DNA from 4 places in the Rubrivivax gelatinosus IL144 genome. Region 1 is predicted to be linked to each of the others. Evidence: predicted binding sites of a transcription regulator. Region 1 holds the regulator's gene; each other region holds the start of a gene.
What was found. Region 1 encodes FNR, which switches genes on or off when oxygen is low (the NO sensors DNR and NnrR bind a similar motif). Its sites were predicted from a motif close to TTGATNNNNATCAA; they were not measured.

Region 1 (4,268 bases):
GCGGGGGCCCGAAGAGTCATGCCCGGATTATCCCGTCGCGGGATAACCCGTGCCGGCTCAGATGATGCGCGAGAAGCGCTCGCGGTTGCCGCTGGCGCGCAGGTGCTTGTCGAAGACCGCCGCGACGCCGCGCACGTAGTACCAGCCCAGCGCGGTGATCTGGATCGAGTCGTCGTTGATCTCCAGCAGCCCACCTTCGGCGAACGGCGTCAGATCCTCGAGTTCCGCCGCGAAGTACTCGGGGAACTTGATCAGGTGCGCAAGTTCGATCGACTCGTACTCGACGCGCCCCTGGCACATGATGGCCATGATCACCGCCCGGCGCAGCAGGTCGTCGCGCGTCAGCGTCAGGCCGCGCACGATCGGGAATTCGCCCTTGGCGATGGACTCGTAGTACTCGGGCAGCGTCTTCGCGTTCTGGCTGTAGGTCGCGCCCATGCGGCCGATCGAGGACACGCCCAGCGCGATCAGATCGCAGTCGGGCTGCGTGCTGTAGCCCTGGAAGTTGCGGTGCAGGCGGCCCTGGCGGCGTGCGGCCGACAGCGCGTCGCCCGGCAACGCGAAGTGGTCCATGCCGATGTAGGTGTAGCCCGCGGCGATGAAGCCGGCGATGGCGCCGCCCAGCATCTTGATGCGCTGCTCGCCCAGCGGCAGTTCCTCGGCGAGGATGCGGCGCTGCGGCTTGAAGCGCGTCGGCAGGTGCGCGTAGGCGTACAGCGCGATGCGGTCCGGGCGCAGCTCGGCGATCTGCTGGATCGTGCGCGCGAACGAGTCCGGCGTCTGCTTGGGCAGGCCGTAGATCAGGTCGGCGTTGATCGACTCGAAGCCGTTGGCCCGCGCAGCGACGACGAGGTCGCGCACGCTGTCGTACGACTGCACGCGGTGCACCGCTTCCTGGACGTCGGGGTCGAAGTCCTGGATGCCGAAGCTGATGCGGTTGAAGCCCAGGCCGGCGAGGCTCTTCAGGCGTTCGGGCGTCGCGGTGCGCGGGTCGACCTCGATCGAGATCTCGGCGCCGGCGACGATCTTGAACGACTCGCGCAGCCGGGTCATCAGCCGGCCGATCTCCTCGTCGGTCAGGAAGGTCGGCGAGCCGCCACCGAAGTGCAATTGCGACACCGACTGGCCCTTGCCCAGTTCGGCGACGTGCAATGCGATTTCGGCTTCGAGCGCGTCAAGGTACTCGGCACTGCGCTCGTGGTGCTTCGTGATGATCTTGTTGCAGGCGCAGTAGTAGCAGACCGATTCGCAGAACGGAATGTGGATATAAAGCGACAGCGGTGGCGTGCCGCCCACCGTGCTGCCCTCCGCTCGTTGTCGCAAGGCCTGCCGGTACTCAGCAGGGCCGAAGGCTTCGACGAAGCGGTCCGCGGTGGGGTACGAGGTATAGCGGGGACCGGGCACGTCGAGGCGCCTCAGCAGTGCTTCAGGAACAATCGTGTCCATAATTCATCCGGCCGTCATGCGGTACGGGCTGGACTGTGCCAAACACTCACCCAATCGGCTTGATCTGTCTCAAGCGCCCACCCGAGACGCAAGCAAAGAATTGACCATGCCCTTGAGCGACGTCATGAGCGATACTCGGGTCTGCCCCGCCACGCCGGACCGAACTGACTCCAATCGTCGAACCCCTATGAACAACACGTCTTCCGGCATCCGGCTTGAACCGTTCAAGGTCGCCTGCTCGAGCTGTAACCTGCGTGAACTCTGTCTGCCGGTCGGCATGTCCAACGACCAGCTCGAGCGGCTCGACACGATGGTGGCGACGCGCCGTTCGGTTCCGCGTGGCGAGACCTTGTTCCGTGCCGGCGATCCCTTCCTGTCGCTCTACGCGGTTCGCACCGGCTTCTTCAAGACCTGCGTGTCCTCCGAAGACGGCCGCGATCAGGTCACCGGCTTCCAGATGGCGGGCGAACTTCTGGGCCTCGACGGCATCGGTACCGACCGTCACACCTGCGACTCGGTGGCGCTCGAAGACTCGCAAGTCTGCGTCATCCCGTTCCAGCAGCTCGAAGACCTGTCGCGCGAGTTCAGCGACCTGCAACGCCAGCTGCACAAGATCATGAGCCGCGAGATCGTGCGCGATCACGGCGTGATGCTGCTGCTTGGCAGCATGCGCGCCGAAGAGCGCCTGGCGGCCTTCCTGCTGAACCTGACCCAGCGTCTGCAGACGCGCGGCTTCTCGCCGCACTCGCTGATCCTGCGCATGACGCGCGAGGAGATCGGCAGCTACCTCGGCCTGAAGCTCGAAACGGTCAGCCGCACGTTCTCGAAGTTCCAGGACGACGGCATCCTGGAGGTCAAGCAGCGCCAGATCCGCGTGCTCGACCCGCAGGCGCTGCAAAAGCTCGTCAACGGCTCCTCCGCCGCCTGCTGACCCGAACCCCGGTGCAAACAAAAACGCCGCGCATTGCGCGGCGTTTTGTTTTCTTCAGCTGCGAAATGTTCGGCTGTTGATTTCGTGCTCGCTGCGCGACAGCAGCAGCGTCATGCCTGCGGCGGCCGCCGAAGCGGCCCAGAAGACGAAGAAGGCCAGCGTGTAGACGGCTGCGGGATCGAGTTCGATCGCCCCGCCGCCGAACCAGCGCAGCGCCGCCGGATCCAGCACCGAGAACAGCGCAAGCTCCAGCACCACCGCGGCCAGGAACGCGGGCCAGAGCACCGCACTCCAGTCGCGCGCACGCCGCCTCATCGAATGCCTCGCGGGAGTAGCCGCTCAGGGCGCCGCGGTGGCGGCGTGGTTGCGCGCAGCCATCGCCGGCGTGTCGGCCTGGACTTCGCCGGACTGCGGCACCGACGACGGCACCTCGGTGATGACGAGGTCGGCTCCGCGGATCGCGATGACGGCGGTCGCGACGGCCGCGATGACGACGATCAGCGGGCCCGACACCACCAGCCAGACCATGCCGATGCGCCACCAGGGCGTTGCGTCGCGGGAAACGGGAAGAGTGCTCATCAGGGGCTCCGGTCGAAGCAGCGTCATCGGGGGACGACGAACGTTGATTTCTCGCTGGCGACCACCGGCGTCGCGTCGTTCGCGTCGGGCAGTCGTTCGATGTGGAACTGTATCGCGTGGGCTCCAGGCCCTGCCTGGCTGGCGGTATCCGGCGGCACCCGCAGGGCGATCGTCACCCAGCGCGCATCGGCCGGCTCGACCTCGAAGTCCTTCGGGGCGTCGACCACCATCGGCGTCAGGCCGTCGGCGCTGATGCGGTAGCGCTGCGTCGACTCGGTCGCGTTCATGACCTGCAGGCGGTACAGGTTCTCGATGTAGCCTTCGTCGACGATGCGCGCCAGCGAGGCGCGGTCGCGCACGACGTCGACACGGAACGGGCTGCGCATCGCGAGGCTGGCCGCGAAGGCGCCGACGATGATGATCAAGATCGCCGTGTAGACCAGCACCCGGGGGCGCAGCACACGCTGCAGCATCTGGCCGCGCGTCTGGTGCTGAGCCATGCCGTTCTCCGTCGCGTAGCGGATCAGCCCGCGCGGGTACTTCATCTTGTCCATGACGCCGTTGCAGACGTCGATGCAGGCGGTGCAGCCGATGCACTCGTACTGCAGGCCGTTGCGGATATCGATGCCGGTCGGGCAGACCTGCACGCACAGACCGCAGTCGATGCAGTCGCCCAGGCCCTGGCTGCGGGCGTCGATCTTGCGCGAACGCGTGCCGCGCGGGTCTCCCCGCTCGGCGTCGTAGCTGATGATCAGCGTGTCCTTGTCGAACATCGCGCTCTGGAAGCGCGCGTACGGGCACATGTACTTGCAGACCTGCTCGCGCATGTAGCCGGCGTTGCCCCAGGTCGCGAAGCCGTAGAACAGCACCCAGAAGGTTTCCCAGGGCCCCAGCGACATCGCCATCGCCGAAGGCAGCAGCTCGCGGATCGGTGTGAAGTAGCCGACGAAGGAGAGGCCCGTCCAGAGCGCGATCGCGATCCAGACGAACTGCGTCGCGCCCTTGCGCCAGACGCGTTCGAAGGTCCAGGGTCCGGCGTCCAGACGCATGCGGGCGTTGCGGTCGCCTTCGAAGCGGCGCTCGACCCACATGAAGATCTCGGTGTAGACCGTCTGCGGGCAGGCGTAGCCGCACCACAGCCTGCCGGCCACCGCGGTGAACAGGAACAGCGCGTAAGCCGAGATCATCAGCAGCGCCGACAGATAGATCAGGTCCTGCGGATACAGGACCAGGCCGAAGATGTAGAAGCGCCGCGTGCCGAGGTCGAAGAGCACGGCCTGGCGGGAGTTCCAGTCCAGCCACGGCAGCCCGT
Region 2 (4,268 bases), 2.2 Mb from region 1:
AACGAAATCGACGTCGCGTCGCTCGAAGCCAAGTGCCAGTGGGAAGAGATCAAGCCGCAGGTCGACCACGTCATCTTCCCGGACGGCAAGCGCATCATCCTGCTGGCCAAGGGCCGCCTGGTGAACCTGGGCTGCGCCACCGGCCACCCGAGCTACGTGATGTCGAGCTCGTTCGCGAACCAGACGATCGCCCAGATCGAGCTGTTCACGCACAGCGACTACTACGAGGCCGGCAAGGTCTACGTGCTGCCCAAGCACCTGGACGAGAAGGTCGCGCGCCTGCAGCTGAAGACGCTCAACGCCGAGCTGACCGAGCTGACCGAGGAGCAGGCGGCCTACATCGGCGTGCCCAAGCAGGGCCCGTACAAGCCGGACACCTACCGGTACTGAGCCCCGGCACCGCCAGCGGCCCGGCTGAGCCGGGCCGCGGCGGTTGCTTGACGGGCCGCTGTTCCGCCACGGCCCGCTTTTCTCCTGACCGCCTGCGAGTTCGCCCATGAGCACCACGCCCGTCAGCTTCGAGTTCTTCCCGCCGAACACGCCCGTCGGCGCGGACAAGCTGCGCACCGTCGTCCAGGATCTGGCGGCGGTGAAACCCGAGTTCTTCAGCGTCACCTACGGCGCCGGCGGCACGACGCGCGAGCGCACGCTGGAAACCGTCAAGGCCATCGCCGCGATGGGCCACGAGGCCGCGCCGCACCTGTCCTGCGTCGGCAGCACCGAGGCCAACATCGCCGAGATCCTGGCCACCTACCGCCAGCAGGGCATCCGCCGCATCGTCGCGCTGCGCGGCGACCTGCCCAGCGGCACCGCCACCGCCGGCGAGTTCCGCTACGCCAGCGAACTCGTCGAGTTCATCCGCCGCACCCAAGGCGACGACTGGTTCATCGAAGTCGCGGCCTACCCCGAATACCACCCGCAGCAGCGTTACGCGCGCCGCGACCTCGAGCACTTCGCGCACAAGGTGCGCGCCGGCGCCAACTCGGCGATCACGCAGTTCTTCTTCAACCCCGACGCCTATTTCCACTTCGTCGACGAAGTGCACAAGCTCGGCGTGCGCGTGCCCATCGTCCCGGGGATCATGCCGATCCACAACTACGCGCGCATCGCCCAGTTCGCCGCACGCGATGGCATCGAGATCCCGCGCTGGGTGGCGCTGAAGATGGAAGGCTTCATGGACGACGCCGCGTCGGTGCGCGCCTTCGGCGTCGAGGTCGTCACGCGGCTGTGTGAACGGCTGATCGCCGGCGGCGCCCCGGCGCTCCACTTCTACACGCTGAACCAGTCGGCCTTGTCGCTGGAGATCTGCCGCAAACTGGGCTTGGCTCAAGCGGACTGACGTCGGTCAAGAGCAACAACCCGGGACAGCCTGGGGCGTTAGCGGTCTCGAATTTGCGTTAACGCAAATATGAGTGAAATTGATGCGCGCCAAATTGATCTCGGCCATGTGGCCTAGTTCACATCAAGAGAAGAGGAGTCTCTCCATGTTCAAGCGCACCGCGCTCGCGCTCGTCGCCATGATGGCCGGTCTGGCCGCCCCGATGGCCCAGGCCCAGGCTGACGACACCGGCTCGTGGATCGTCCGTGCCCGCGCGCTGTACCTCGACTCCGCCAACAAGGACAGCACCGGCCTCGACCTGAGCGTCAACAACAAGACCTTCCCGGAAGTCGACATCACCTACTTCTGGACGCCGAACCTGGCCACCGAGCTGATCCTGACCTACCCGCAGAAGCACGACCTGAAGGCCGGCGGCGCCAAGATCGGTTCGCTGAAGCACCTGCCGCCGACGCTGACGCTGCAGTACCACTTCACGAACGTGCAGGGCTTCCGTCCCTACCTCGGCGCCGGCGTGAACTACACGCGCTTCTCGAACGTCGACTTCGACCCGGCGGTCGAAACCGCGCTGCATCCCTCGATCGACAAGAACAGCTGGGGCATGGCGCTGAACGCCGGCTTCGACGTCCCGATGGGCGGCGGCTGGCTGTTCAACGTCGACGTGAAGAAGGTCCAGATCCGCACCGACGTGTCCTCCAGCGGCACCAAGGTCGGCACCTTCAAGGTCGACCCGATGCTCTACAGCATCGGCGTCGGCAAGCGCTTCTGATGCTCGAAGCGGCCCGGCACGGCCGGGCCGCGTGTTCCCTGTCCTTTACGTCCTAGCGTTTCCTGGAGGCCGCCCGCGAGGCGGCCTCCGCGTTTCCGGAGCCCACGGCCGACAGCAGGAAGTCCAGCCCGCTGCGGTCGGCGCCGAGCGGCACCGGCGTCAGCGAGACGCCGAGCACCGGGTACGCACCGCAGGCCTCGCCGCTGGAGCAGACGACGCCGTCGTTGTCGTAGTCGCTGCCGGCCAGCACGGTCACCGAGGCGGCGTCCAGCCCGTCGATGCGGTAGCGGTAGACACCGCCCGAGGCCCGCAGCATCGCCTGCTTCAGCACCTTGTCGCCCGTGGCGTCGTAGACCAGCACGTAGATCGGCCCGATGTCCGGCGTGCTCGTCGCATCCAGCTTCTGGATGCTCAGCGGCAGGGTCAGCGTGCGCCGGCTCGTCATCACCGTGATCTGCGGCGTGTAGACGCCGGCCGCCAGGCCGCTGCGATCGACCGTGACGCGGTAGCGCCCCAGGCCGGCGGCGTCGACCGCGACCGGCGCGACGCTCACCGCGGCGCTGTCGTCGCCGACGGCGCCGACGGTCTCGTCGGTCGGCGCGGTGACGCGCAGCGTGAACTCCAGGCTGCTCGTCGTGGTGCCGAAGTCCAGCGCCGAAGGCTGGGCCTCGACGACACCCTGGATCCCGGGCGCCCAACCGCCGTTCTTCAGCGCGATCGCCGCACGCACCGCCTTGGCCGCGTCGACGATGCCCCAGCCGTACTGGCTGTCGTGGCCGGTGGCGCCGGCGTCGTCGGAGAGCTCGCCGGCCTGCAGCAGCGCGTCCACCTGCTCGGGCGTGATCGCCGGGTGCACCCAGCGCATCAGCGCGAGCACCGCGGCGACGTGCGGCGTCGCCATCGAGCTGCCCTGGTACTGGCCGTAGGTCGGCGTGCGCACGCCGCCGGCATCGAAGGTCGCCAGCGTGCTGTAGATGCCGTCGGGCAGACCGCTGCCGGTGGTCGCCACGCGCATGTCGCCGCCAGGGGCGGCCAGCGCGAGCTCGTCGCCGCCGTTGGCGTAGTAGGCGACGCCGCGCTGCGCGTCGGTGGCCGTCACCGCCAGCACGCCGGCGCAGTTGGCCGGGTAGTCGACCGCGGCGACACGGCCGCTGTCGCGGTCGGACTCGTTGCCGGCGGCGGCGACGATCATCGTGCCCTGGGCGCGCACCTGGGCGATCAGCGTCGCGCTGGCGCTGTCGCAGGCCACGCCGCTCGCGCCCAGGCTGAGGTTGGCGACGTCGGCCCGCCGCGCCGGCACGCTGGCCGAGTCGTTGGCCAGGCCGGCGGCGTAGCGCAGGCCTTGAAGGATGTCGTAGAACGTGCCCTCGCCGCCCTTGCCGAGCACGCGGATCGGCATCACCTGGGCCATCGGCGCGACGCCGGCGACGCCGGTGCCGTTGTAGGTGGCCGCGGCGACGGTGCCGGCGACGTGCGTGCCGTGGAACGAGGGCTGCGAGTCGGCCGCGCGGAAGTCGTCGGGGTCGGCGTCGAGGCCGTTGCCGTCGCCGGCCGACGCGGCGTCCTGGACGAAGTCGTAGCCGGCGGTGATCTGGCCGGCAAGGTCGGGATGGTCGGCGACGATGCCGGTGTCCAGCACCGCGACGATCGGCCGCTGGCTCGGCTGCGGGCTCAAGGCGACCAGCGCATCCATCGCCGCCGGCAGCGCGATCTGCTCGTAGTGCCAGCGCTGCAGCGCGTAACGCGGGTCGTCGGGCGGGAAGCTGCCGACCAGCGCCGTCGCGTGCAGCGGGCGGTTGACGGTGACGTAGTCGAAGGCGCCGCTGGCGGCCAGGCGTTTGGCGTACTGCAGCGTCTCGACCTGCAGCCGCGAATCCGGCGACAGCCGGTCCATCCACGCCGGCCGGCGGGCGGCGCGCAGCGTCGCCTCGTCGGCACCGGCCAGCGCCAGCAGGCCGCGGCGGCGCGACTTCTCGTCATCGGCCAGCGCCATCAGCCCGAGCCGCCCGGGCGCGACACGGCCCTTGAGCAGCGACAGCGGCTGCGCCGACACCAGCGCGCCGGCGGCGCGCACGCGGCCGCTGCCTTCGGCCAGCCCGGCGATCAGCTGGCCCGGCACCAGGCGCCGCGCCGCAACCGAGCTCGTCGCGTTGGCGCAGCTGC
Region 3 (4,268 bases), 2.2 Mb from region 1:
CGCGGCAGCGGGGTGGCGGGTGCCGCGGCGGGCACCGTGGGCGCGGCAGGCGCGGGGTCGGCGTTCTCGAAGCGCTTGTGGCCGCCGTCGTTGCGAATCAGCACGCGGCGGGCGCCGGCCAGCGCCGTCCAGTCGGCATCGATGCGCCGGCCGTTGAAGTCATGCGTGTAGTCCAGCGCAACCAGCGCGCTGCTGCGCCGCGGCCCCTTGCGGCGGTAGATGCCGACGTTGTGCAGCACCCACGACAGCGTCAGCGCCGGCACCAGCACCAGCGCGCCGACGATCAGCCACAGCAGCTCGCCGACCGCCGGCTGCCCCGACGCGACGCGCTCCCAGCCCCAGACGAACAGCACCCAGCCGGCGAGCACCACCACCGCGTGCACGAGGCGACGCGCCGCCGTCAGCCGCTCGCCGTGAGCGGCTGCGCGCGGACTCTCCGGGGTCATGCGCGGCGGCCGAAAGTGCGGCCCAGCCCCAGCATCGCCAGGGCCGGCAGCAGCAGCGCCAGCGTGGAAGGTTCAGGCACCGCCGAGGTCGGCAGCAGGTTCTGCGGGTCCACCAGCGTCCAGCTGCCGCCCTCGTAGCTGTAGCGCAGGTCGACGACGCCGGCCTGCAGCCGGTTCCACGAACCGAGCTCGAAGCCGTAGAGGCCCGGCGTCAGGAACAGGTTGTCGTCGAAGCCCAGGCGGTCGCGCGGGTTCAGGAAGTCCTTGCCGATCTCCAGCGCCCCGTCCAGGCCCAGCAGGCGGAAGAAGAAGCCGTCGTCGTAGAGCACCGAGAAGTTGTAGAGGCCGGCCTCGGTGATGCGGATGTAGCCCTCGAAGTGCGAGGTCCAGTTGCCGTTGGCGTCGTCGCCGCAGACGCCGCTGTCGGCCAGCGGCACCGCGGTCGTCGTCCCCCACTGCGACGAGTAGTGGCTGTTGTAGCAGCCGTTGCCGTAGTTGATCGCCGAGGACAGCCCGGTCCAGGTCGAGAGGATCGTCGGCGAGCCGGCGCCGCCCAGGCCGGCGGCGGCGTCCTGCACCGCCTGCCAGTCGGATCGGCCCCACAGGCCGGTGCCCCAGCCGTAGCCGCCGATGGCGTTGCCGCTGCCGTAGGACTTCGTGCTCTCGTTCCAGAGCACGGTGCTGCCCTGCCAGCTGCCGTCGATCTTCACGAAGGTGGCATCGGCGCCGCTGCCGCTGGCGAAACTGCCGCTGTACATCGGCGTCAGGTTGATCGGACTCGCGAGGACGGCAGGAGCGGCGACGGCGAGAAGGCTGGTGGCGCAGGCCAGCGCGGCCTGCTGCAGACGCTTGGTTCGGATGATGGACATGGTGATCAGAGGCGGGAGGGACGGCAGCCCCCGGGAACCGACTTCGCCGCACGGGGCGTCGCTAGCGGTTCGTCGAACTGTAGTCAATCCTGATATTGCGGCGTTTTGAAACAATGTCAAACAAATCCGGCCGCGTCTGCACCCCGATTCAGGTGGTTGAACCACAGTTCCGGCCTTCGAACCGGCCGCAGATGTGCCAAATGCACGCGCCGGCGGGGCGCCGCTTTGACCTGAAGCAGACGATCGACCCCGGCCTTCAGGCGGGTATGCGGTAGTCGGCCTGCGCCAGCAGGTCGATGCCGCAGTCGAGGTCCGAGGCCCAGTCGATGAACTCGCGCACCGCGGCGCCGGCCAGCGGCGCGCCGTGCTGGGGCACGATCATGCGGATCGGCAGCGGGCGCACCATGCGCGCCCAGAACTTGAGCACCTTGCCGCTGACCATGTAGCGGCGGTGGAAGCCCGCCATGTGCGCGATGTGAGGCCCGAGCTCGGTGATCGTGACGCGCGGATCGACACCGACCGAGACCGCCAGGTCGCCCGAGAACAGGATGCCGCTGGCCGGATCCCAGAACTGGAAGTTGCCCTCGGAGTGCATGAAGTGCGCGGGCAGCGCGACCAGCTGGCTGGCGCCGACGGCGATGTGCATGCCGGCGTCGGGGATGCCGATGACCCGCCCCGCCGTCTTGCCCGGCTTGCAGAAGTGCGGGATGAAGCGTTCCCAGATCTCGGAGATGTAGACCTGCGCCGAGGTGGCCGTCATCCAGCGGTCCAGCGAGGCGATGATGTCCGGGTCGGCGTGCGAGGCGATGATGGCCGACAGCCGGTGCGGCGCGAACTGCTGCTGCATGCCGACGTACAAGTCGTTGTACGCGAGGTTGCCTCCGGGATCGATGATCGCGCCGGTATCGCCGTCGACGATCAGGAACTGGTTGGACTGCACCGCGTTGTCGTCGCGCGTGTCGGCGGCGAACATCAGGCAGCGGTGATCGTGGTCGCGGTGGAGCTCGATCAGCATGTCGAAGCATTGTCCTGATCGACATCAAGAATCGCAACAGTCGACAAAAGCGCTTTTTATGCAATCCGGGCGCTTTGTTTCACCCCGGACCGGCGGGCCCCGCGGCCGCCGTGCTGTGGCAGCATCGACGGCGTCGCCCCGCCGCACGCCGTGACCGCCGCCCGCACCAGCCACAGCCACCCGCTGCAGATCGCCGCGGTGCGCGCCAGCCCCGCGCACGGGCGCATCGGCGTCACCTTCTGCCCCGGCAAACACGACCGCGCCGCCGCCACCGGCGCCTGGGCACGCGACCTGGGCATGGACCTGGACACGATCGCCGCCTGGGGCGCGAAGCTGGTGCTGACGCTGGTCGAACCCGCCGAGCTTACGGCGCTGAAGGTGCCGCAGCTCGGCCACGAGGTGAAGCGCCGAGGCATCGCCTGGTGGCACCTGCCGATCCCGGACTTCGGCGTGCCCGGCGAGCACTTCGAGCGTGAGTGGGTGGCGGCAGGTGCCGAGATCCGTGCGCTGCTGCGCGCCGGCGACGACGTGCTCGTGCACTGCAAGGGCGGCCTGGGCCGCGCCGGCATGATCGCCGCGCGCCTGCTGGCCGAACTGGGCGTCGAACCGAACCAGGCCATCCGCGACGTGCGCCGCGCGCGGCATGGGGCCATCGAGACACCGGCGCAGATGATGCTGGTGCAGCGAACGCGCCCCCTGCCATGACGCCCTATCTCCGACACGAGGCGCCGGAGCCGGCGCCCGAGCCCGACGCGCGCCTGCTCGACACCGCGGCGATGCAGCGCGTCGGCGGCCGCCTGGGCAGCAACCCCGCCGGCGTCTACCGCGACGCCGCCGGACGCGGCTTCTACGTCAAGGAGCTGGAGAGCCCGGCGCATGCGCGCAACGAGTGGCTGGCGGCGCAGCTCTACCGCCTGGCCGGCGCACCGACGCTGCACTACCGGCGCACGCGTGCGGCCGACCAGATCGCCACCGATTACGTGGTGCTCGACAAGAAGCTGATCTCACAGCTCGACGAGGCCGAACGCCGCCAGGCGCAGCGCTGGCTGGGCGTGCACGCCTGGACCGCCAACTGGGACGCCGCCGGCTACGGCGGCGACAACCAGGGCCTGGCCGGCGGCACGGTGCTGACGCTGGACGTCGGCGGCGCGCTCGAGTTCCGCGCCCAGGGCAGCCCCAAGGGCCGCGCCTTCGGCACCGAGGTCGGCGAGCTCGAGCGCCTGCGCCGGGACCCCGACAACCCGCACGCGCGCCGGCTGTTCGGCGACATGGCCGACGACGCGCTGCGCGAGGCGGTCGAGGTCGTCACGCGCATCGCCGACGGCGACATCCGCGCCTGCGTGCTGGCCCACGGCGGCAGCGTCGCGCTGGCCGAGAAGATGGTGGCGCGCAAGGCGGATCTGGCGCGGCGCCTGGGCGCATGACGATCACGCGCCGCGACTTCGTGCACGGCGCGGCGCTGGCGGCGCTGCCCGGGGCCGCCGCAGCGCAAGACGACGACCCGTCGTTGGCCACCGGCCTGCAAGGCCAGACCGAGGCCGACAACGCCGTCGCGCACGTCTGGCGCGACCGGCCGGGGCGCTGGGACGATCAGGCCGCCGAACTCGACGCCGACGAGCCCGACCTGCTCGTCGTCGGCGCCGGCATCAGCGGGCTGGCCGGCGCCTGGTGGTTCCGCGAGCACGCCGGGCGGCCGGTGACGATGCGTCTGCTCGACGCCGCGGCCGAGGTCGGCGGCCACGCGCGGCGCAACACGTTCATCAGCCGCAGCGGGCACACGCTGATCGGCTACGCGGGTTCGCAGTCGCTGGACTCGCCGTCGCTGTTCTCGCCGGCCTCGAAGGGGCTGCTGCGTGGCGTCGGCGTCGACCTGGCGCGTTTCGAGCAGGGCGCTTTCGACCACGACTGGCAGCGCCGCCACGGGCTGGACGGCCACGC
Region 4 (4,268 bases), 1.5 Mb from region 1:
CGAACACCCAGTAGCGGCCCCACAGCTCGCGCACGAAGGGATGGGTGTTCTCCAGCGCCACGCGGCCCTGCGTCGCCTTGCGGATGTGGGCGACGACGTTCAGGCTCTTGATCGGGTAGTGCTTGACCAGCTCGGCCACCGGGCTCGAACGCGCGCCGTGGTGGTCGATGAAGTGGCGCAGCCCACGCTCCTCGAAGAAGCCGATGCCGAAGCCGTCCTTGTGCTCGTCGGCACGGCAGGCCAGACCGGCGAAGCTGAACATCACGTCGGTCGGCGTGTTGGCGTTCATGCCCAGCAGCTGGCACATCGTCAGAAGGTGTGAAAGAACCCGGCGTGCCCGCGACGGGGTGCAGCCGGGTGTCGGGCAAGGCGCGTCGCGCAGCCGGTACTCGATGTACCGGCAAGCGGCGCAACGCCGCCCGGCGCCCGGATGTGCCCCGTCCCGCAGGGGCGAGCCGACGAGCGACCCCAAGGCGGTGCCGGGCGCGCTGGGATCAGCGCCGAGACGTCGTCGCGCCGTCGCACGTTCGGGGTCGCTTGGCGGATCGACGCGGGCATGGCGGGTTCTTTCGCACCTTCTTACTCGAACATCAGCTTGGTGATGCCGCGCCAGCTGAGCAGGCGGCCGGGGTTCTGGCGCTCCTCGAGCACCGCGCTCATGCGCCGCAGGATGCGCGGGCTGCGGCGGGCGCGCCAGACGACGAGGTCGGCCAGCCAGGGCCGGTGGTTGACGTGCGAGGCCTTCTCGTAGAGCGCGAAGCGCGGCTTCAGGCCGGCCAGCGCGGCTTCGTGGCGGGCGCGCACCGCGGCGTCGTCGCCGCCTTCGAGCAGCGCGGCGGCGGCCAGCAGGCCGGTTTCCAGCGCCTTGCCGATGCCTTCGCCGGAGAAGGCGTAGGTGCTGCCGGCGGCCTCGCCGGTGACCAGCAGCCCGGGGCGCGACCAGCGCGCGCCACCCAGCGAGCAGCGCAGCGGCGCGCCTTTCCAGTCGCCACGCAGCTCGCCGCGTTCCAGCAGCTCGGCCGCCGGCGCGTGCACCGAGGCGAAGGCTTCGAGCATCTGGCGCAGGTTGACGTCGCGCATCGAGGCGCGGCCGCCGGCTTCGGTCGCGTGGCTGCCGGTCAGCCCGGCACCGACGTTGAAGACGCCGCCCGGGCCCGGGAAGATCCAGCCGTAGCCGCCCGACAGCCGCGGGTGCCAGACGATCTGCAGCTCGCGCAGGGTCTGCGCCAGTTCCGGGTGGTGCACGTAGCCGCGCAGCGCGACGCCGCTGGGCGCACGGCGCTCGCAGACGCCGGCGGCGACCAGCGGCGGCACCGAGGCGCCGGTGGCCAGCACGACCCAGCGCGCCTGGACCTCGTGTTCGCCGTCGGGCCCCTTGAGCCGCGCGCCGACGACCCGCTCGCCGTCGAGCAACGGGGCGACGAAACGCCAGGGTGCGGCGAAGCGCGCACCGGCCTCGCGTGCGGCGCGGCAGACGATGTCGTCGAGCTCGCGCCGCGGCAGCACGGCCAGCGTGCCGGGCACGTCGACGTGGCCGCCGCGCGGTGCGACGCAGCGCACGTGCTGGGCGCGGAAGGCGCGGTCCATCACCTCGTCGTAGACGCCGAGCGCACGCAGCGCGGCGTGGGCGTCGGGGATCAGGCCGTCGCCGCAGACCTTCTCGCGCGGGAATTCGTGCTGGTCGACGAGCAGCACCTCGCGCCCGGCCTGGGCGAGCGTGCGCGCGCAGGCGCTGCCGGCAGGGCCGGCGCCGATGACGAGCACTTCGCAGGCAGCCGGAAGCACGGTGGGCGACACGCGGGCGATTGTAGGGAGCGCCGCAGCAGGGTCGGCGGCTTGACCGAACTCAATCTTGCGCCCCGCAGCGCGGCGCAAGATGGCCCGATCGAGGCTCCGAAGAGCCCTGCTGAGGAGAAGACGATGTCCACCCACCTGACGGCGGGCCAACGGGCATTGCTGGAAGCCGCGCTCGTGCAGCGGCAGCATCAGCTCGACCGCCGGCTCGAAGAGCACCACCAGGGCCTGTCGCGCGCCGAACACGCGCACGAGCTGCGCGACGACCACGACGAGCAGCGCCAGCGCGAGGACGAGCGCGACGTCGACATGGCGCTGTCCGACCTGGAGCTGCGTGAACTGGGCGAGGTCAGCGCCGCGCTGCGCCGGCTGCAGGCCGGCGAATACGGCCGCTGCGCCGACTGCGACGAGCCCATCGCCTTCGACCGGCTCAAGGCCGAGCCCTGGGCGCAGCGCTGCGTGGCCTGCGAGAGCCGGCGCGAACGCCAGCCCTCGCGCTAGCGTCAGGCCGCGGCCTTCACCTTCAGCCGCCAGGCGTGCAGCAGCGGCTCGGTGTAGCCGGAGGGCTGCTTGGTGCCCTTGAAGACCAGATCGCAGGCAGCCTGGAAGGCGGCGCTCTCCTTGGCGCGGCCGGCCATCGCGCGGTAGGCCGGGTCGCCGGCGTTCTGCTGGTCGACGACCTTGGCCATACGCTTGAAGGTGGCGCGCACACGGGCCTTGTCGACGACGCCGTGCTCCAGCCAGTTGGCGATGTGCTGGCTGGAGATGCGCAGCGTCGCGCGGTCTTCCATCAGGCCGACGTCGTGGATGTCGGGCACCTTGGAGCAGCCGACGCCCTGGTCGACCCAGCGCACGACGTAGCCGAGGATGCCCTGCACGTTGTTGTCCAGCTCCTGCTGGATCTCGGCCTCGCTCCACTTGGCCTTCTTGACCACCGGCACCGTCAGCAGGCCTTCGAGCAGGGCCTCGCGCTCGGCGTCGACGTCGGTCTTCTCCAGCGTCTTCTGGATCTTGGCGACATCGACCTGGTGGTAGTGCAGCGCGTGCAGCGTCGCCGCGGTCGGGCTGGGCACCCAGGCGGTGTTGGCGCCGGCCAGCGGGTGGGCGATCTTCTGCTGCAGCATCGCGCCCATCAGGTCGGGCATGGCCCACATGCCCTTGCCGATCTGCGCCTTGCCGCGCAGACCGCACTCCAGCCCGACGAGCACGTTCTGGCGCTCGTAGGCCTGGATCCAGGCGCTCGCCTTCATGTCGCCCTTGCGCAGCATCGCGCCGGCCTTCATCGCGGTGTGCATCTCGTCGCCGGTGCGGTCGAGGAAGCCGGTGTTGATGAAGGCCACGCGGTCGGCGGCAGCGGCGATGCAGGCCTTGAGGTTGACGCTGGTGCGGCGCTCCTCGTCCATGATGCCGAGCTTGACGGTGGCCTTGGGCAGGCCCAGCAGCGCCTCGACACGGCCGAAGAGTTCGCTGGCGAAGGCCACCTCGGCCGGGCCGTGCATCTTCGGCTTGACGATGTAGATCGAGCCGGCGCGCGAGTTGACGATGCCGTTCGCGCCATGGCGCTGCAGGTCGTGCAGCGCGATCGCCGTCGTGACGACGGCGTCGAGGATGCCTTCGGGGATCTCGCGCTCGTCGTCGCCGAACAGCACCGCCGGCGTCGTCATCAAGTGGCCGACGTTGCGCACGAAGAGCAGCGAGCGGCCGTGCAGCACGACCTCCTCGCCGTTCGGGCCGGTGTAGCGGCGGTCGGGGTTCAGGCCGCGCGTGAAGGTCTTGCCGGCCTTGGTGACCTGCTCGGTCAGCGTGCCCTTCAGGATGCCCAGCCAGTTGGAGTAGGCCAGCACCTTGTCGGCGCCGTCGACGACGGCCACCGAGTCTTCCAGGTCGAGGATGGTCGACAGCGCCGCCTCGACGACGAGGTCGCAGACGCCGGCCGGGTCGGAGGCGCCGATCGTCGTGCCGCGGTCGATGCGCAGGTCCAGGTGCAGGCCGTGGTGCACGAACAGCAGCGACGACGGGCTGCCGGCCTCGCCCTGATAACCGACGAACTGCGCCGGCTTCTTCAGCGCCACCGTCTTGCCGTCCTTCAGCGTCACGACGAGCTGGCCGCCTTCGACGCGGTAGCCGGTGGAGTCGATGTGCGAGCCCTTGGCCAGCGGCACGGTGCGGTCGAGCACGTAGCGCGCGTACTCGACGACCTTGGCGCCGCGCACGGGGTTGTAGGCGCCGGCGCGCGTGGCGCCGTCGCTCTCGGGCAGCGCGTCGGTGCCGTAGAGCGCGTCGTACAGCGAACCCCAGCGTGCGTTGGCGGCGTTGAGCGCGTAGCGCGCGTTGGTGATCGGCACGACGAGCTGCGGGCCGGCCTGCAGCGCGAGCTCGCTGTCGACGTTCTTCGTCGTCGCCTTCACCTTGGCCGGCACCGGCACCAGGTAGCCGATCTTCTCGAGGAAGGCGCGGTACTTGGCCATGTTCTT

Region 2: the regulator FNR is predicted to act here: its motif matches at 1,419-1,432, upstream of RGE_RS02455 (OmpW/AlkL family protein).
Region 3: the regulator FNR is predicted to act here: its motif matches at 2,345-2,358, upstream of RGE_RS02750 (oxygen-binding di-iron domain-containing protein).
Region 4: the regulator FNR is predicted to act here: its motif matches at 1,837-1,850, upstream of RGE_RS22405 (TraR/DksA family transcriptional regulator).

What each region holds. Positions count from the first base shown of each region.
Region 1 covers NC_017075.1:3,396,961-3,401,228, forward strand. The annotation lists gene hemN (oxygen-independent coproporphyrinogen III oxidase) at 58-1,446, opposite strand; gene fnr (fumarate/nitrate reduction transcriptional regulator Fnr) at 1,634-2,377, shown strand; gene RGE_RS15510 (hypothetical protein) at 2,432-2,692, opposite strand; gene RGE_RS15515 (hypothetical protein) at 2,717-2,956, opposite strand; gene ccoG (cytochrome c oxidase accessory protein CcoG) at 2,980-4,268, opposite strand, start outside.
Region 2 covers NC_017075.1:522,991-527,258, reverse strand. The annotation lists gene ahcY (adenosylhomocysteinase) at 1-390, shown strand, start outside; gene metF (methylenetetrahydrofolate reductase [NAD(P)H]) at 497-1,339, shown strand; gene RGE_RS02455 (OmpW/AlkL family protein) at 1,485-2,105, shown strand; gene RGE_RS02450 (S8 family serine peptidase) at 2,158-4,268, opposite strand, start outside.
Region 3 covers NC_017075.1:583,595-587,862, reverse strand. The annotation lists gene RGE_RS02760 (hypothetical protein) at 1-446, opposite strand, end outside; gene RGE_RS02755 (PEP-CTERM sorting domain-containing protein) at 443-1,315, opposite strand; gene RGE_RS02750 (oxygen-binding di-iron domain-containing protein) at 1,572-2,330, opposite strand; gene RGE_RS02745 (cyclin-dependent kinase inhibitor 3 family protein) at 2,481-3,035, shown strand; gene RGE_RS02740 (hypothetical protein) at 3,032-3,754, shown strand; gene RGE_RS02735 (NAD(P)-binding protein) at 3,751-4,268, shown strand, end outside.
Region 4 covers NC_017075.1:4,917,202-4,921,469, forward strand. The annotation lists gene RGE_RS22395 (class II glutamine amidotransferase) at 1-307, opposite strand, end outside; gene RGE_RS22400 (NAD(P)/FAD-dependent oxidoreductase) at 580-1,797, opposite strand; gene RGE_RS22405 (TraR/DksA family transcriptional regulator) at 1,921-2,295, shown strand; gene RGE_RS22410 (malate synthase G) at 2,298-4,268, opposite strand, start outside.